Regions from separate parts of the Streptomyces sp. NPDC033180 genome, predicted to be linked through region 2. Evidence: riboswitches for the same ligand, from Rfam matches in the RefSeq annotation. Region 2 holds a riboswitch; each other region holds the start of a gene.

Region 1 (4,458 bases), on a different contig from region 2:
GGCGGGGCTCGCCCTCATCTCCGCGGGGTTCGCCGTGGTGGCCGTCGCGCGGCCTGCCGCGTGGGCCGGGGTGGCCGGGCTGCTGCCCGCCGCCGCCTTCGTCGTCCTGCTCACCCTCGGCCAGATGCTGGTGGCCCCGGCCGCCCGCGCCTGGGTCCCCGACCTCACGCCCGACGGCAGGCTGGGCCTCTACACCGGCGCCCTGTCATCGGTCTCCGGCCTGATCGTCCTGGCGGGCAGCGCGGCGACGGGCTCGCTCCTGGACGCAGGGCTGCCCCCCTGGGCGCCGTGGCTCGCCCTCGCCGCGATCCCGCTCCTGGCCATGACGCTCCTGCCCGACCGTGCCCCGCGCCGGTCAGCCCGCTGAAGCGCCAGGCACTACCGAAGCCATGTAAGCCGCCAGCTCCTCGGGCGTGCGCGGGCCGTCTTCCGCCCCGGCCAGCAGGCCCTTCGTCCGCAGCAGTTCCGTGACGGCGATTCCCCACGGCAGGCGGAGGCCCGCCTGGGCCAGGAGTTCTTGCTGGGCGAGCATCCGCGCCACCGGTCCCGTGCGCACTCCCGACGGCGTGAGAAGCGCCGCGTCGTCGGCCCAGCGCAGGGCCAGGTCCACGTCGTGGGTGGCCATCACCACCGTCGTCCCCGCGTCCCGCAGGCCTTGCAGAGTGGCCAGGAGGCGTTCCTGGCCGTCGGGGTCGAGCCCCGCGGTCGGCTCGTCGAGGATCAGGACGCGGGGGCGCATCGCCACGGCACCCGCGATGGCCGTCCGCTTCCGCTGACCGTAGGAGAGGAGGTGGGTGGGGCGGTCCGCCAGGGCGCTGATGTCGAGCGCGGCGAGCGCCTCTGCGACGCGGGCGCGCACCTCGCCGTCCGGCAGCCCCAGATTCAGCGGCCCGAAGGACACGTCCTGCTCGACCGATGCGGCGAACAGCTGGTCGTCGGGGTCCTGGACGACCAGCTGAACGGTGGTGCGCAGCCGGGTGAGCCCCTTGCGGTCGTATGTCACGGGAGCACCCCCGAGCGTCAACTCGCCCTGGTCCGGGCGCAGTCCGCCGCTCAGTAGCCGCATCAGGGTGGTCTTGCCGCTGCCGTTGCGGCCGAGGAGCGCGAGCGCACGGCCCTCGGTGACGTCGAAGTCCAGACCGCTGAGCACGGTGGGCCCGTCGTCGTACGCGTAGGAAGCGCCGCGCAGAGCGACCAAGGGCCCGCTCGGCTCGCGAGGAGCGCTGGGCTCGCTCGGCTCGCTCATGGAAGAAGCCTTTCCAGTACGAGGGTGAGGGCCACCAGGCCCATGAGGAGGACCGTGCTGGCGGCCACGAAGCTCCGTGAGATCCGGGCGTCGGGCACGAGCACCCGCAGGGTTCCGTCGTACCCGCGGCCGGCGAGCCCGGCCTGGAGCCGGCCCGCCCGGTCGAAGGCCCGCACAAACGCGGTGGCGCCAAGTCCGCCGAGGGAGCGCCAGGTGGCGGCCCGGGTGGTGTGGCCGAGGCGCGCGGCCTGCGCCTGCCGGATCCGGCTCATGGAGTCCAGGAGCAGGAAGCTCATCCGGTACATGACGAGTGCCACGTCGACGACCGGCGCCGGTACACCCGCCCTCACCAGGCGGGGCAGCAGGTCCGACAGAGGCGTGGTGAAGGCGAACAGCAGGACGCCGAGCGAGGCCGCCGATGTGCGCAGGAGCAGTCCGGCCGCCCGCGCGGGTCCGCCGTCGGCGAGCGTGACGAACCCTTCGGGTCCGCCGAGTTGGACGAGCAGGGTCAGGGCGCCGGTGACGCAGAAGCCGAGCGGTACGCGGTAGGCACGCCACAGTGTGCGCGGCGGCACTCCGGCGGGCCCGAGCAGCACGGCGAGCGCGGCGACGAGGACGAGGGCGGCACCCGGCCAGGGCGGCAGGGACACGGCCACGACCGTGAGGCCGAGCCCGAGCACGGCCTTGTCCACGGGGTGGCGGCGGCGCCAGCGACTGCTGTGCGCCGCCGCGTCGATGGGCAGCAAGGGGGGTCAGACCTGTTCGGTGTCGGCCCGGGTGCTCTGAGCGTCAGCGGTCTTCTCCGCGGGCGCCCCCTCGGTTTCGGCCCGCGCGATCTCCGCGCCCTGGCGGCGCCCCTTGCGCAGACCGAAGTAGTACGCGAGGACACCCGCGCCCAGCGCCGCCTGCAGCGCGAAGAGCGCCGACTCGACCTCTCCGGAGGGGGGTTCGTACAGCGGTGAGAACCACGGCTCGTAATCCGGCTTGATCTCCGTGATCGCGGTCTCGGCCTGGGCGTCGGCCCCGGCGAACGGCTCCTTCTCGTCGTCGCCGAGCCCGAGCGCCAACGGCAGCACCGCGAGGGCGGCGACGATGAGGAGGAGCAGAGTGTTGATCTTCGCGTTCCGACTCATCAGGCGCTGGCCCCCGTCTCCGTCGTCTTGGTCGTCTCGACCGTCTTCGGGCCCTGCCGCTTGCCCTGGAGCAGCACGCCGAGCCGCGTGAGCTCGCCCTTGCTGGACTGCACGAGCAGCCGCATCACGATGACGGTGAGCAGCCCCTCGCTGACCGCGAGGGGGATCTGCGTGACGGCGAAGATGCCGCCGAACTTGCCCAGGGCGCCGAGGAATCCGCTGCCGGGGTCGGGGAAGGCCATGGCGAGCTGGACGCTGGTGACGCAGTACGTGGACAGGTCGGCGACGAACGCCCCGAAGAACACGGCGACCATGAGCGGCACGTCATACCGCTTCAGGAGCCGGTAGACGGCGTATCCGGCCCATGGCCCGATGATCGCCATGGAGAAGACGTTGGCGCCGAGTGTGGTGAGCCCGCCGTGGGCGAGCAGCAGTGCCTGGAACAGCAGCGTGATGGTGCCAAGCACCGTCATGATCGGCGGCCGGAACAGGATCGCGCCGAGCCCGGTCCCCGTCGGATGCGAGCAACTGCCCGTGACGGATGGGATTTTCAGCGCGGAAAGGACAAAAGTGAAGGCTCCGGAGGCGCCCAGGAGCAGGGTGCTCTCCGGGTGTTCCTTGACCTCACGGGTGAGGGAGCGGACTCCGTGGACGACAAACGGCGTGGACGCAACGCCCCAGGCGATCGCGTGCGCCGGTGGGAGGAAACCCTCGGCTATGTGCATGGCTAAGCAGACCCTCTCCAGCACCTCGTGGATGGACAACGCGCCTTGGCCGGTCTCCTGGCTGACGGGTCGTACCGACCGGACTCCGCCTTCCCGGGTACGCGCGTACCCAGTGGCTGCCGCGAGGGCTGGAGCCGGACTTCCCGATCACAGTGGCGAGGGCCGCACCGGCATCACACCGATTTCCCGAGCACCAAGGCGTGGCGACCCTAGTGCGCAATCGAGTCAACTGACAACTTGCGGGACCACCCCACCTGTCGCACGCGCGAGCGCACACGACCAGGGCGTACGCCCCTGGTCAGCCCAGGTGCCTCGGCCCGTGCGCGGTCGGCACGCGCCACGTTCCCCAGGAGGCCGGGGAACCGCCACCGGCTCAGCACCCCGTCTCAGGAGTGTGTGAAGCCGGGGGGCCGCTTCTCGACGCATGCGGCCATGCCCTCCCTCTGGTCCGCGGTCGCGAACACGGCGTGGAACAAGCTGCGTTCGAAGCGCACGCCCTCCGCGAGGGTCGTCTCGAAGGCGCGGGACACCGCTTCCTTCGCCATCATCGCGACGGGCAGGGACATCCCCGCGACGGTCTCCGCGACGGAGAGGGCCTCTGTGAGGAGTTCGTCGGCGGGCACCAGCCGCCACCGAGCGCACAGCCGGAGACGGCCACGACCGTCGGGGTACGCAGCACCCCCAGCCGGTCCCATGCGGCGAACCAGTCGCTGAGGTACATGTCCAGGTAGCTTCGGACTTCGCCAGTGCCGTGTGGATGGCAGCACACTCCCCGGTCACAGTGTCGGGACCCGCCCCTCCCCGCCGCACAGCGCGAGAGTCCGGGCGGGATGACGTGGCCCGAGGAAGACCACGACGCCCTTGCCGTCTGGAGAGGGATGCGTCGCCTGGGTCCAGCCCTGACGGTCGTAGAAGCTCATGGCCTGCGCCGACCGGACCGAAGTCAGCAGCCAGACACGGTCGTCGGGAGCACCGGCGGCCATCGCCCCAAGGAGTGCGGCCCCGATTCCGGTGCCCTGCGCGGTGGGGCGCACGGCGAGTTCGTCTATCTCACGGGCTCCGCACAGCCACGACAGGGCGCGCTCGGCGCCGAGTCCGGCCACCGCCTGCGGGTAACAGCGGTCGGCGGGAAAGGGGTCGGGCGTGGTCCACCCGGTGGTGAACCCGGCGATGTCCGTCCCCTCAAGGGCGATGGCCGCGGTGAAGCCGGGGCGCCGTACGTCGCCCGCGAGCCGGACCGCGAACTCCGCCACCCTCTCCTCGTCCTCGTACCAGGGCGGCACGCGGAAGGCTTCGGCATAGACGGTGCACAAGGCGTCGATGTGCGCGAGCAGTTGCTCGCCGCGCAGGAGCC
Region 2 (4,458 bases):
TCGGCCGCGGCCTTGGCCGCCGTCCTGGCCGACCTCGCGGAGGCGTCCGCCGCCGTCGCGTCCGTGCTCGGCCAGAACGCCGTGCCCGCGAGTACGGCCGCGGTGAGCGCGCCCGCCGTGCCGATGACGGCCAGCTTGCCTTTTGCCTTTACTGCCATGGTTGTGTGCCCCCTGAGAGCGGTCTGCGCCCCGTCCGGAGCGGCGGGTCATCGTATGAGGTCAGGCGGCGGATTCCCATGATCGGCATCACTGGACGGAACGGGCATGGGACGCCCGTGCGCGGGTAGGCGAGTCGGACGCCCGGCAGGCTTTCGGGCCTGCCTTCGGACCTGCTTCGGAGCGGCGTCCATCGCATACTGGAAGGCATGGAGAGCGTCTCCCGGGAGTTCGTCCGGGCCGCACCGCGGCTCGACGGCATGGTGGTGTCCGCCGTCGGCTACCGCACGAAGGGCGAGCTGCCCGGCCTGCACCGCGGCCTGCCGTCCCCGTACCTGACGCTGATCTTCTCGCTGGACGGCCCCGTCGTCACCGGCCTCACCCCCGAGCAGGCGGGCGGCCGCGACGCCACCCGCACGGACATCGTCCTCGGCGGCCTGCACCAGTCCCCGGCGTACGTCGTCAGGCCCGAGCACGAGGCGGGCATCCAGCTCGCCGTGCACCCGCTCGCCGCCCGCGCCCTGTTCGGCGTACCGGCCGCGGAACTGGCCGGCGACCTGCTGACCCCCGGCGCGGAGGTGATGGGACGCCGCGCCGTCGACGTACGGGAGCTGTTGTGCGAGCAGGGCAGCTGGGAGGAGCGGTTCGCCTCCCTGTCCGCCTACTTGAGGCAGCGCGCGGCCGATGACCGGACCGCGGGATCCGTACGCCCCGAGGTCGCCGAGGCCTGGGCCTGGCTCGCCCGGCACCGGGGCGTCGGCACCCTGCGCGGACTCTCCCGGCACGTCGCGCTCAGCGAACGCCGCCTCACCACGCTCTTCCGCGCCGAGACGGGCCTGACCCCCAAGCAGGCAGGACGCCTGATGCGCTTCCAGCGCGCACGCAACGCCGTCGTACGCCCTGTCGCGGCGGGCGCAGCCCCCGACCTGGCCCGCGTCGCCGCGGACTGCGGTTACTACGACCACTCCCACCTGGTGCGGGACTTCCAGCAGTACACCGGCGTGAGCCCCAGCGGCTGGCTGGCCGAGGAGTGCCGGAATATCCAAGCCGGGAGCCATGGCGGGGGCGAAGAGTAGGTCCCATGAACACCACCGAGAACCAGCCGCAGCCCCAGCCGAGCACCACCTCAACCTCGACGTCCGCCTCCGCCTCCGCCGGGCGTGCCCCCGACGTCTGGCCGACGCTCCAGGCCCACGACGCCCCCGCCCTGATCGACTTCCTGGTCGGCACGGTCGGCTTCCTGCGCACCGCCGTCTACGAGGACGGCGACCGCGTGGCCCACGCCGAGCTCGACTGGCCCGAAGGCGGCGCCATCATGCTCGGCTCGTACGACGAGAAGTCCCAGGAGTGGTGCCTGCAGCCGGGCACCTTCGGCGCGTACGTCGTCACCGACCACGTGGACGACCTCTACCAGCGGCTCACCGCCGCGGGGGTGAAGATCATCCGTGAGATCGAGGACCAGCCCTACGGCAGCAGGGAGTTCGGGATCGCCGACCCCGAGGGCAACAAGTGGTCCTTCGGCACCTACCGCGGCGCACCGAGGCCCGAGAAGGCGTCCTGACCTCGCGTGATGGCAGGCGGCGTGACCCCGCGTGATAGCTTGCGAGCGCCAGTCAACCCACACCAGGGCCAGGGAATCCGGTGCGAATCCGGAACTGACGCGCAGCGGTGAGGGGGAACGGGCGGGGCCACGGCCACTGGGCGTCCACGGACGCCTGGGAAGGCGCCCCGCCCGGCCGATCCCCGAGTCCGAAGACCTGCTGGCACCTTCGCCCGCGCACCGGGCGGCGGAGGTGACGAAGCAGGCCAGGCTCCGCGTATGAGCCGTGAGACTCAAGGGATCGTGTGTCCTCCACCGCCCGTCGTGTACGTAGTTCGGCCCGTCGTGTACGAGTGCCCGTCCTCCTCGCCGCGGCCCTGGCCGTCACGCTGACCTCGTGCGGAGGCGGCTCTTCGACCACCTCCGGCGGGGGCGGGAAGGCCGAGGGCTACCCACTGACCCTCACCTCCTGCGGCAAGAAGGCGGAGATCAAGGCGCCGCCGCGGCGGGCGGTCTCCCTCGACCAGGGCTCCACGGAAATCCTGCTCTCGCTCGGCCTCGCGGACCGCATGGCCGGCACCGGCACCTGGACGGATCCGGTGCTCAAGGGTCTGGAGAAGGACAACGCCAAGGTCGACCGGCTCGCCGACAGCTACCCCTCCTTCGAGAAGGTCCTCGCCCAGGAACCGGACTTCGTGACCGCTTCCTTCCTGGCGACGGTCAGCAAGGGCGGCGTCGCCGACCGCGCCAAGTTCACCGAACTCGGCGTACCCGCCTATGTCTCGCCCTCGGACTGCGCGGGCAAGGACAACAGCGGCGACGGCGACGGCCGCCGCGTCGAGACGCTGACCATGGGCACGGTGTACGGCGAAGTGCGGGACCTGGCCAAGGCGTTCGGGGTCGAGAAGCGCGGGGAACGGCTGATCGCGGACCTGAAGGGCAGGGTGGCGAAGGCGAGTAGGGCGATCAAGAAGGCTGACGCGTCCGACACGACGCTCCTCTACTGGTTCGCCAACTCCGACGCGCCCTACATCGCGGGCTGCTGCGGAGCCCCGGGCATCATCACGCGTGAACTCGGCGTGAAGAACGTCTTCGACGACACCCGGGACGAGTGGCCCCAGATCAACTGGGAGACGGTGGCGGACCGCGACCCGGACGTCCTGGTCATCGGCGACCTCACCCGCAAGTCGCAGACGGCCGAGAGCGCGAAGAAGAAGATCGAGTTCCTGGAATCCAACCCGGTCACCAAGAACCTGACCGCCGTGAAGAAGAAGCGGTACGTGCTGCTGAGCGGCCAGGCCATGAACCCGACGATCCGCACGGTGGACGGCATGGAGCAAGTCGCCGACGCGTTGCGCGAGTTCGGTCTCGCCAAGTGACGGGTGCCGCGGGCGCCCCGGGCGGCATACGCCACAAGCTGCTCCGGCGTCGCGTGGTGCTCCGGCGTCGCGTGGTGCTCCGGCGTCACATGGTGCTCCGGCGTCACATGGTGTTCTGGCGTCACGTGGTGCTCTGGACGGCAGGCCTTGCCGCCCTCCCCCTCTCCGTGGCGGTGGCCGTCACCATCGGCCCCGCGGACATCTCCGTACCGGACGTGTGGTCGGCGGTCGCGGCCCACCTCGGCTGGGGAGAGGCGCGGCTGACGCCCATCCGGGACGGCATCGTCTGGAACCTGCGCATGCCGCGCACGCTCCTCGCGGCGGTCTGCGGCGCGGGCCTCGCCGTCTGCGGCACGGTCCTCCAGTCCGTCCTGCGCAATCCACTCGCCGATCCCTTCGTGCTCGGCGTCTCCTCGGGGGCGTCCACGGGCGCGGTCGCGATCGTCGTCCTGGGGGTGGGCGGGGGAGTGGTTTCGGTCTCGGCGGGCGCCTTCGTCGGAGCCGTCTGCTCCTTCGCACTGGTCCTGCTGCTCAGCCACACCCTGGGCGCGAGCGCCGACAGGGTGGTGCTGTCCGGTGTGGCGGCGATGCAGTTGTTCTCGGCGCTCACCTCGTTCGTGATCCTGACGTCGGGCGACGCGGAGACGACGCGGAGTGTCCTGTTCTGGCTGCTCGGTTCGTTGAGCGGGGTGGGCTGGACGGAGGTCTGGCTGTGCGCGGCGGTGCTCTTGATCGCCCTCGCGATCTGCCTGACGCAGGCCCGCACCCTGGATGCCTTTGTCTTCGGCCAGGACGCGGCGGCGACGCTGGGCGTCCACGTGGCCCGTATCCGGCTGATCCTCCTGTCCACCACGGCCCTGCTGACGGCGGCGCTGGTCAGCAGCGCGGGCGCCATCGGTTTCGTGGGCCTGGTCCTGCCGCACGCGGCCCGCGCCCTGGTCGGCTCCGGGCACGCGCGCCTGCTCCCGGTCACGGCGCTCGCGGGCGCCGTGTTCCTGGTGTGGGTGGACACGCTGGCCCGCACGGTCCTCGACCCCCAGGAGGTCCCCGTGGGGGTGGTGACGTCCCTGATCGGAGTCCCGGCATTCGTCCTGGTCCTCTACCGCACGAGGAAGACGACATGACCCCGCGCACCGAATCCGGTCTACGGGCGGACCGGGTCACCAGAACAACAGCGGGCCACCTCATCATCGACGGCGTGACCCTGGCCCCGCCCCCCGGAGCCACGGTCGGCCTGCTGGGCCCGAACGGCTCGGGCAAATCAACCCTCCTTCGCATCCTGGCGGGCGTCCTGGCCCCGACGTCGGGGGTGGTCACCCTGGACGGCAGCCCGCTGCGGGACATCGGCCGCCGCACGGTGGCACGCAGGGTGGCGGTGGTGGA
Region 3 (4,458 bases), on a different contig from region 2:
CTCGTACGCACCTGCCACAAGCGGGGCGCCCACGCGATCGGCGGCATGGCCGCCCACGTGCCCGGCAAGGACCCCGAAGCCCACCGGGCGGCCCTCGCCACGGTGCGGCTCGACAAGGAACGCGAAGTCGAGGACGGCTTCGACGGCTCATGGGTCGCCCACCCCGCGCTTGTCCCCGTATGCCGCGAGGTGTTCGACGGAGTACTCGACACCCGCCCGCACCAGATCGACCGCACCCGCGACGACGTCGAGGTGACGGCGGCCCAGCTGCTGTCCGTGCGCCGCGTCAGCGCACCACCCACGTCGGAGGGCGTGCGCACCAACATCGCGGTCGCCCTGCGCTACTTCGCCGCCTGGCTGCGCGGGCAGGGGGCCCTCGCCCTGTACGGCCTGATGGAGGACGCCGCCACGGCCGAGATCGCCCGGGTGCAGATCTGGCAGTGGCTGCGCCATCGGGTGGTGGATCGGGCGACCGTGCTCGCGCTGGTGGAGGACGAGCTCGCCGCCCTGGGGGCGCAGTACCCGTGGGCGCCCCTCGACGAGATCCGCGGTCTCTTCGAACGGAGCGCACTGGCACGCGAGTTGCCCTCGTTCTTCACCACCGACGCCTACCGCCGCCACCTCGTGGACCAGCCGCTCGTGCGCCGTTCGCAGGGACAGTCATGACCGCGGCCATCCGCCGGGTCGGTGTGGTGGGCGGGGGCCGGATGGGCGCCGGAATCGCCGAGGTGTGCGCCCGCGCCGGCCTCGACACCGTGGTGTGCGAGGCCGACGCCCTCGCCGCCCGCGCCGCCCGCGAACGCGTTGCCACGTCACTCGAACGCGCCGTCCAACGCGGCACGTTGGACCGCGCCGACGCCGAGGACGCCCTGGCCCGCATGGTCGTCACCGGCAGCCTGGACGACCTGGCCGACCGCCACCTCGTCGTCGAGGCGGTGGTCGAGGACACGGCGGCGAAGACGGAGATCTTCGCCGCCCTGGACAAGGTCGTCGAGGACCCCGGGGCGATCCTCGCCACCAACACCTCCTCCATCCCGGTCATGCGGCTGGGCATGGCGACCCATCGGGCCGACCGCGTCATCGGACTGCACTTCTTCAACCCCGCACCCGTCCTTCCCCTGGTCGAGGTCGTCTCCTCGCTGCACACAGCCGCGCAGACCGTCGCCGCCGTCGAGGACTTCGCCACGTACACGCTGGGCAAGACGGTCGTGCGGTCCAAGGACAGGGCGGGTTTCGTCGTCAACGCGCTGCTCGTGCCCTACCTCCTCTCGGCGATCCGCATGACGGAGTCCGGCTTCGCGACGGCGGCCGACGTGGACGCGGGCATGGAGCTCGGCTGCGCACACCCGATGGGCCCGCTCAAGCTGGCGGACCTGATCGGCCTGGACACGGTCGCCTCCATCGCGGCATCTCTCTACGAAGAGTTCAAGGAACCCCTGTACGCCCCGCCGCCGCTGCTCTCGCGCATGGTCGAAGCGGGGCTGCTCGGCCGCAAGAGCGGACGCGGGTTCCACCTCTACGACCGGGGCTGAGGGGCCCGGGTCCGCCGCCGGGCTGAGGGGCCCGCGGCTGCTGTGAGCGGGGCGCGGAACAGAGTGGTGATCTGTTCCGCGCCCCTTCACGTGCCCGCCCCGCCCATGTGCCCGCCCCGCCCATGTGCCCGCCCCACCCATGTGCCCGCCCCGCCCACGGGCCCGTGTCTCACCTCACGGTCCGGAATGTGATCAGTACTGCCCAAGAAGCCGACCACCCTCTAGCCTGATCGGTGCAGCTGGTTCGCCCTGCCCGCCAGGCAGACGCGTCGCAAGAGGGAACCCGGTGGGAATCCGGGACTGCCCCGCAGCGGTGAGTGGGAACGACCGCCGTCATACGCACTGGATCCGAGCCCGGGTCCGGGAAGCGACGGCCAGTAGGAATCTGCCTCGGCAGGTGTGCCCGCGAGTCCGAAGACCTGCCCGTTGCCCGTGCGTGATCCCTCACGCGCGGACATCCCGGTGACCTCGTGGGCGGGTCGGCGTACAGATCAGGTGGAGCACCACGCCGGTGGCGTGCGTTCGGTCCGCCCGGTTCGTCATCCCTTCGCGTCCGTGTCCCGTCCCCGGGATCCTCAGGAGTCATCTCGCGAAGGAGATTTCCGTGACAGCGAAGTCCGCAGCCCCGGCAGCACGGTCCACCGTGTACGGCTACCCCCGCCAGGGCCCCGACCGGGAACTGAAGAAGGCCGTCGAGGGCTATTGGAAGGGCCGCGTCACCGCCGACACCCTCCGGGAGACCGCGGCGCAGCTGCGCCGGTCCACCTGGCGGCGCCTGACCGACGCCGGCATCCACGAAGTGCCGACCGGTGACTTCTCGTACTACGACCACGTCCTGGACACCAGCGTCATGGTCGGAGCCGTCCCGCTGCGGCACCGCGAGGCCGTCGACACCGACGCGCTCGACGGCTACTTCGCGATGGCCCGCGGCACCCAGGACGTGGCGCCGCTCGAGATGACCAAGTGGTTCGACACCAACTACCACTACCTCGTGCCGGAGCTGGGCCCCGACACCGTCTTCACCTCCGACTCCACCAAGCAGGTGGACGAGCTCAGGGAGGCCGTCGCGCTCGGCCTCGCCGCCCGTCCCGTCCTTGTCGGCCCGGTCACCTATCTGCTGCTCGCCAAGCCCGCGCCCGGCGTGGCCGCCGACTTCGAGCCGCTGACGCTGCTCGACCGCCTGCTGCCCGTGTACGCGGAGGTCCTCGCCGACCTGCGCGCTGCGGGCGCCGAGTGGGTGCAGCTCGACGAGCCCGCCCTGGTCCAGGACCGCACCCCGGCCGAACTCAACACCGTTGCCCGCGCGTACCGCGACCTGGGCGCTCTCACCGACCGTCCGAAGCTGCTCGTCGCCTCCTACTTCGGCAGGCTCGGCGAGGCGCTGCCCGTGCTCGCCAAGGCTCCGGTCGAGGGCCTCGCCCTGGACTTCACGGAGTCCGCCGCCGGCCAGCTCGAGGATCTCGCCGCCGTCGGCGGGCTGCCCGGCAAGCGGCTGGTCGCGGGCGTCGTCAACGGCCGCAACATCTGGATCAACGACCTGGAGAAGTCCCTTTCCACCCTGGGCACGCTCCTGGGCCTCGCCGACCGGGTCGACGTCTGCGCGTCCTGCTCCCTGCTGCACGTCCCGCTGGACTCCACCGCCGAGCGTGACATCGACCCGCAGATCGCCCGCTGGCTGGCCTTCGCCCATCAGAAGACCACCGAGATCGCCACGCTGGCCCGCGGCCTGGCCCAGGGCACGGGGGCCATCGCGGCCGAACTGTCCGCCAACCGCGCCGATCTGGCGTCCCGCTCGGGCTCGGCTCTGACCCATGACCCGGCCGTACGCTCCCGCGTCGCCGCCGTCACGGGCGCCGACGCCCGCCGTGCGCACGCCTATCCGGAGCGTGCGGCGGCCCAGCGGACCCGCCTCGGTCTGCCGCTCCTTCCCACGACCACCATCGGCTCGTTCCCGCAGACCGCCGAACTGCGCACGGCGCGGGCCGACTTGCGTGCGGGCCGCATCGACACGGACGGCTACGAAGAGCGCATCCGCTCGGAGATCCGCGAGGTCCTCGCCTTCCAGGAGAAGGCGGGCATCGACGTCCTGGTGCACGGTGAGCCCGAACGCAACGACATGGTGCAGTACTTCGCCGAGCAGCTCACCGGCTATCTCGCCACGCAGCACGGCTGGGTCCAGTCGTACGGCACCCGCTATGTGCGCCCGCCGGTCCTCGCGGGTGACATCTCACGCCCCGAACCGATGACGGTGCGCTGGACGTCGTACGCCAACTCGCTCACCGACCGCCCCGTGAAGGGCATGCTCACCGGCCCCGTCACCATGCTCGCCTGGTCCTTCGTCCGCGACGACCAACCGCTCGGTGACACGGCACGTCAGGTGGCCCTCGCCCTGCGCGACGAGGTCAACGACCTGGAGGCGGCGGGGACTTCGGTCATCCAGGTGGACGAGCCCGCGCTGCGCGAGACGCTGCCGCTGCGCACCGCCGAGCACGCCGCGTACCTGGACTGGGCCACGGAGTCCTTCCGCCTCACCACCAGCGGCGTCCGACCGGACACACAGATCCACACCCACATGTGCTACGCCGAGTTCGGCGACATCGTCCAGGCCATCGACGACCTCGACGCCGACGTCATCAGCCTGGAGGCGGCACGCTCACACATGCAGGTGGCCCGCGAGCTGGCCGAACACGGCTACCCGCGGGAGGCGGGCCCCGGGGTCTACGACATCCACTCCCCGCGCGTACCGAGCACCGAGGAAGCAGCGGCCTTGCTGCGCAAGGGACTTGAGGCCATCCCCGCCGAACGCCTGTGGGTGAACCCGGACTGCGGCCTCAAGACCCGCGGCTGGCCCGAAACCAAGGCCTCCCTGGAGAGCCTGGTCGCGGCGGCCCGCGAGGTGAGGGCGGAGCTGGCCTCGGGGACCTGA

What was found. A riboswitch is a leader RNA that binds a small molecule or an ion and turns the genes downstream of it on or off. The one in region 2 is predicted to bind cobalamin.
Region 1: it holds a riboswitch for cobalamin, as region 2 does, so the genes downstream of both, ACZ5WE_RS23990 (energy-coupling factor ABC transporter permease) here and ACZ5WE_RS02420 (ABC transporter substrate-binding protein) in region 2, are expected to answer to the same signal.
Region 3: it holds a riboswitch for cobalamin, as region 2 does, so the genes downstream of both, metE (5-methyltetrahydropteroyltriglutamate--homocysteine S-methyltransferase) here and ACZ5WE_RS02420 (ABC transporter substrate-binding protein) in region 2, are expected to answer to the same signal.

What each region holds. Positions count from the first base shown of each region.
Region 1 covers NZ_JBVIPU010000009.1:102,858-107,315, forward strand. Annotated here, with positions in the region: gene ACZ5WE_RS23970 (MDR family MFS transporter) at 1-367, shown strand, start outside; gene ACZ5WE_RS23975 (energy-coupling factor ABC transporter ATP-binding protein) at 356-1,246, opposite strand; gene cbiQ (cobalt ECF transporter T component CbiQ) at 1,243-1,992, opposite strand; gene ACZ5WE_RS23985 (energy-coupling factor ABC transporter substrate-binding protein) at 1,999-2,379, opposite strand; gene ACZ5WE_RS23990 (energy-coupling factor ABC transporter permease) at 2,379-3,104, opposite strand; cobalamin riboswitch at 3,135-3,317, opposite strand; partial or broken gene ACZ5WE_RS23995 (enoyl-CoA hydratase-related protein) at 3,491-3,840, opposite strand; gene ACZ5WE_RS24000 (GNAT family N-acetyltransferase) at 3,881-4,458, opposite strand, start outside.
Region 2 covers NZ_JBVIPU010000001.1:514,235-518,692, reverse strand. Annotated here, with positions in the region: gene ACZ5WE_RS02435 (HAD family hydrolase) at 1-158, opposite strand, end outside; gene ACZ5WE_RS02430 (helix-turn-helix transcriptional regulator) at 366-1,232, shown strand; gene ACZ5WE_RS02425 (VOC family protein) at 1,238-1,717, shown strand; cobalamin riboswitch at 1,750-1,935, shown strand; gene ACZ5WE_RS02420 (ABC transporter substrate-binding protein) at 2,050-3,075, shown strand; gene ACZ5WE_RS02415 (FecCD family ABC transporter permease) at 3,183-4,199, shown strand; gene ACZ5WE_RS02410 (ABC transporter ATP-binding protein) at 4,196-4,458, shown strand, end outside.
Region 3 covers NZ_JBVIPU010000009.1:112,641-117,098, forward strand. Annotated here, with positions in the region: gene aceB (malate synthase A) at 1-666, shown strand, start outside; gene ACZ5WE_RS24025 (3-hydroxybutyryl-CoA dehydrogenase) at 663-1,532, shown strand; cobalamin riboswitch at 1,756-1,973, shown strand; gene metE (5-methyltetrahydropteroyltriglutamate--homocysteine S-methyltransferase) at 2,137-4,458, shown strand.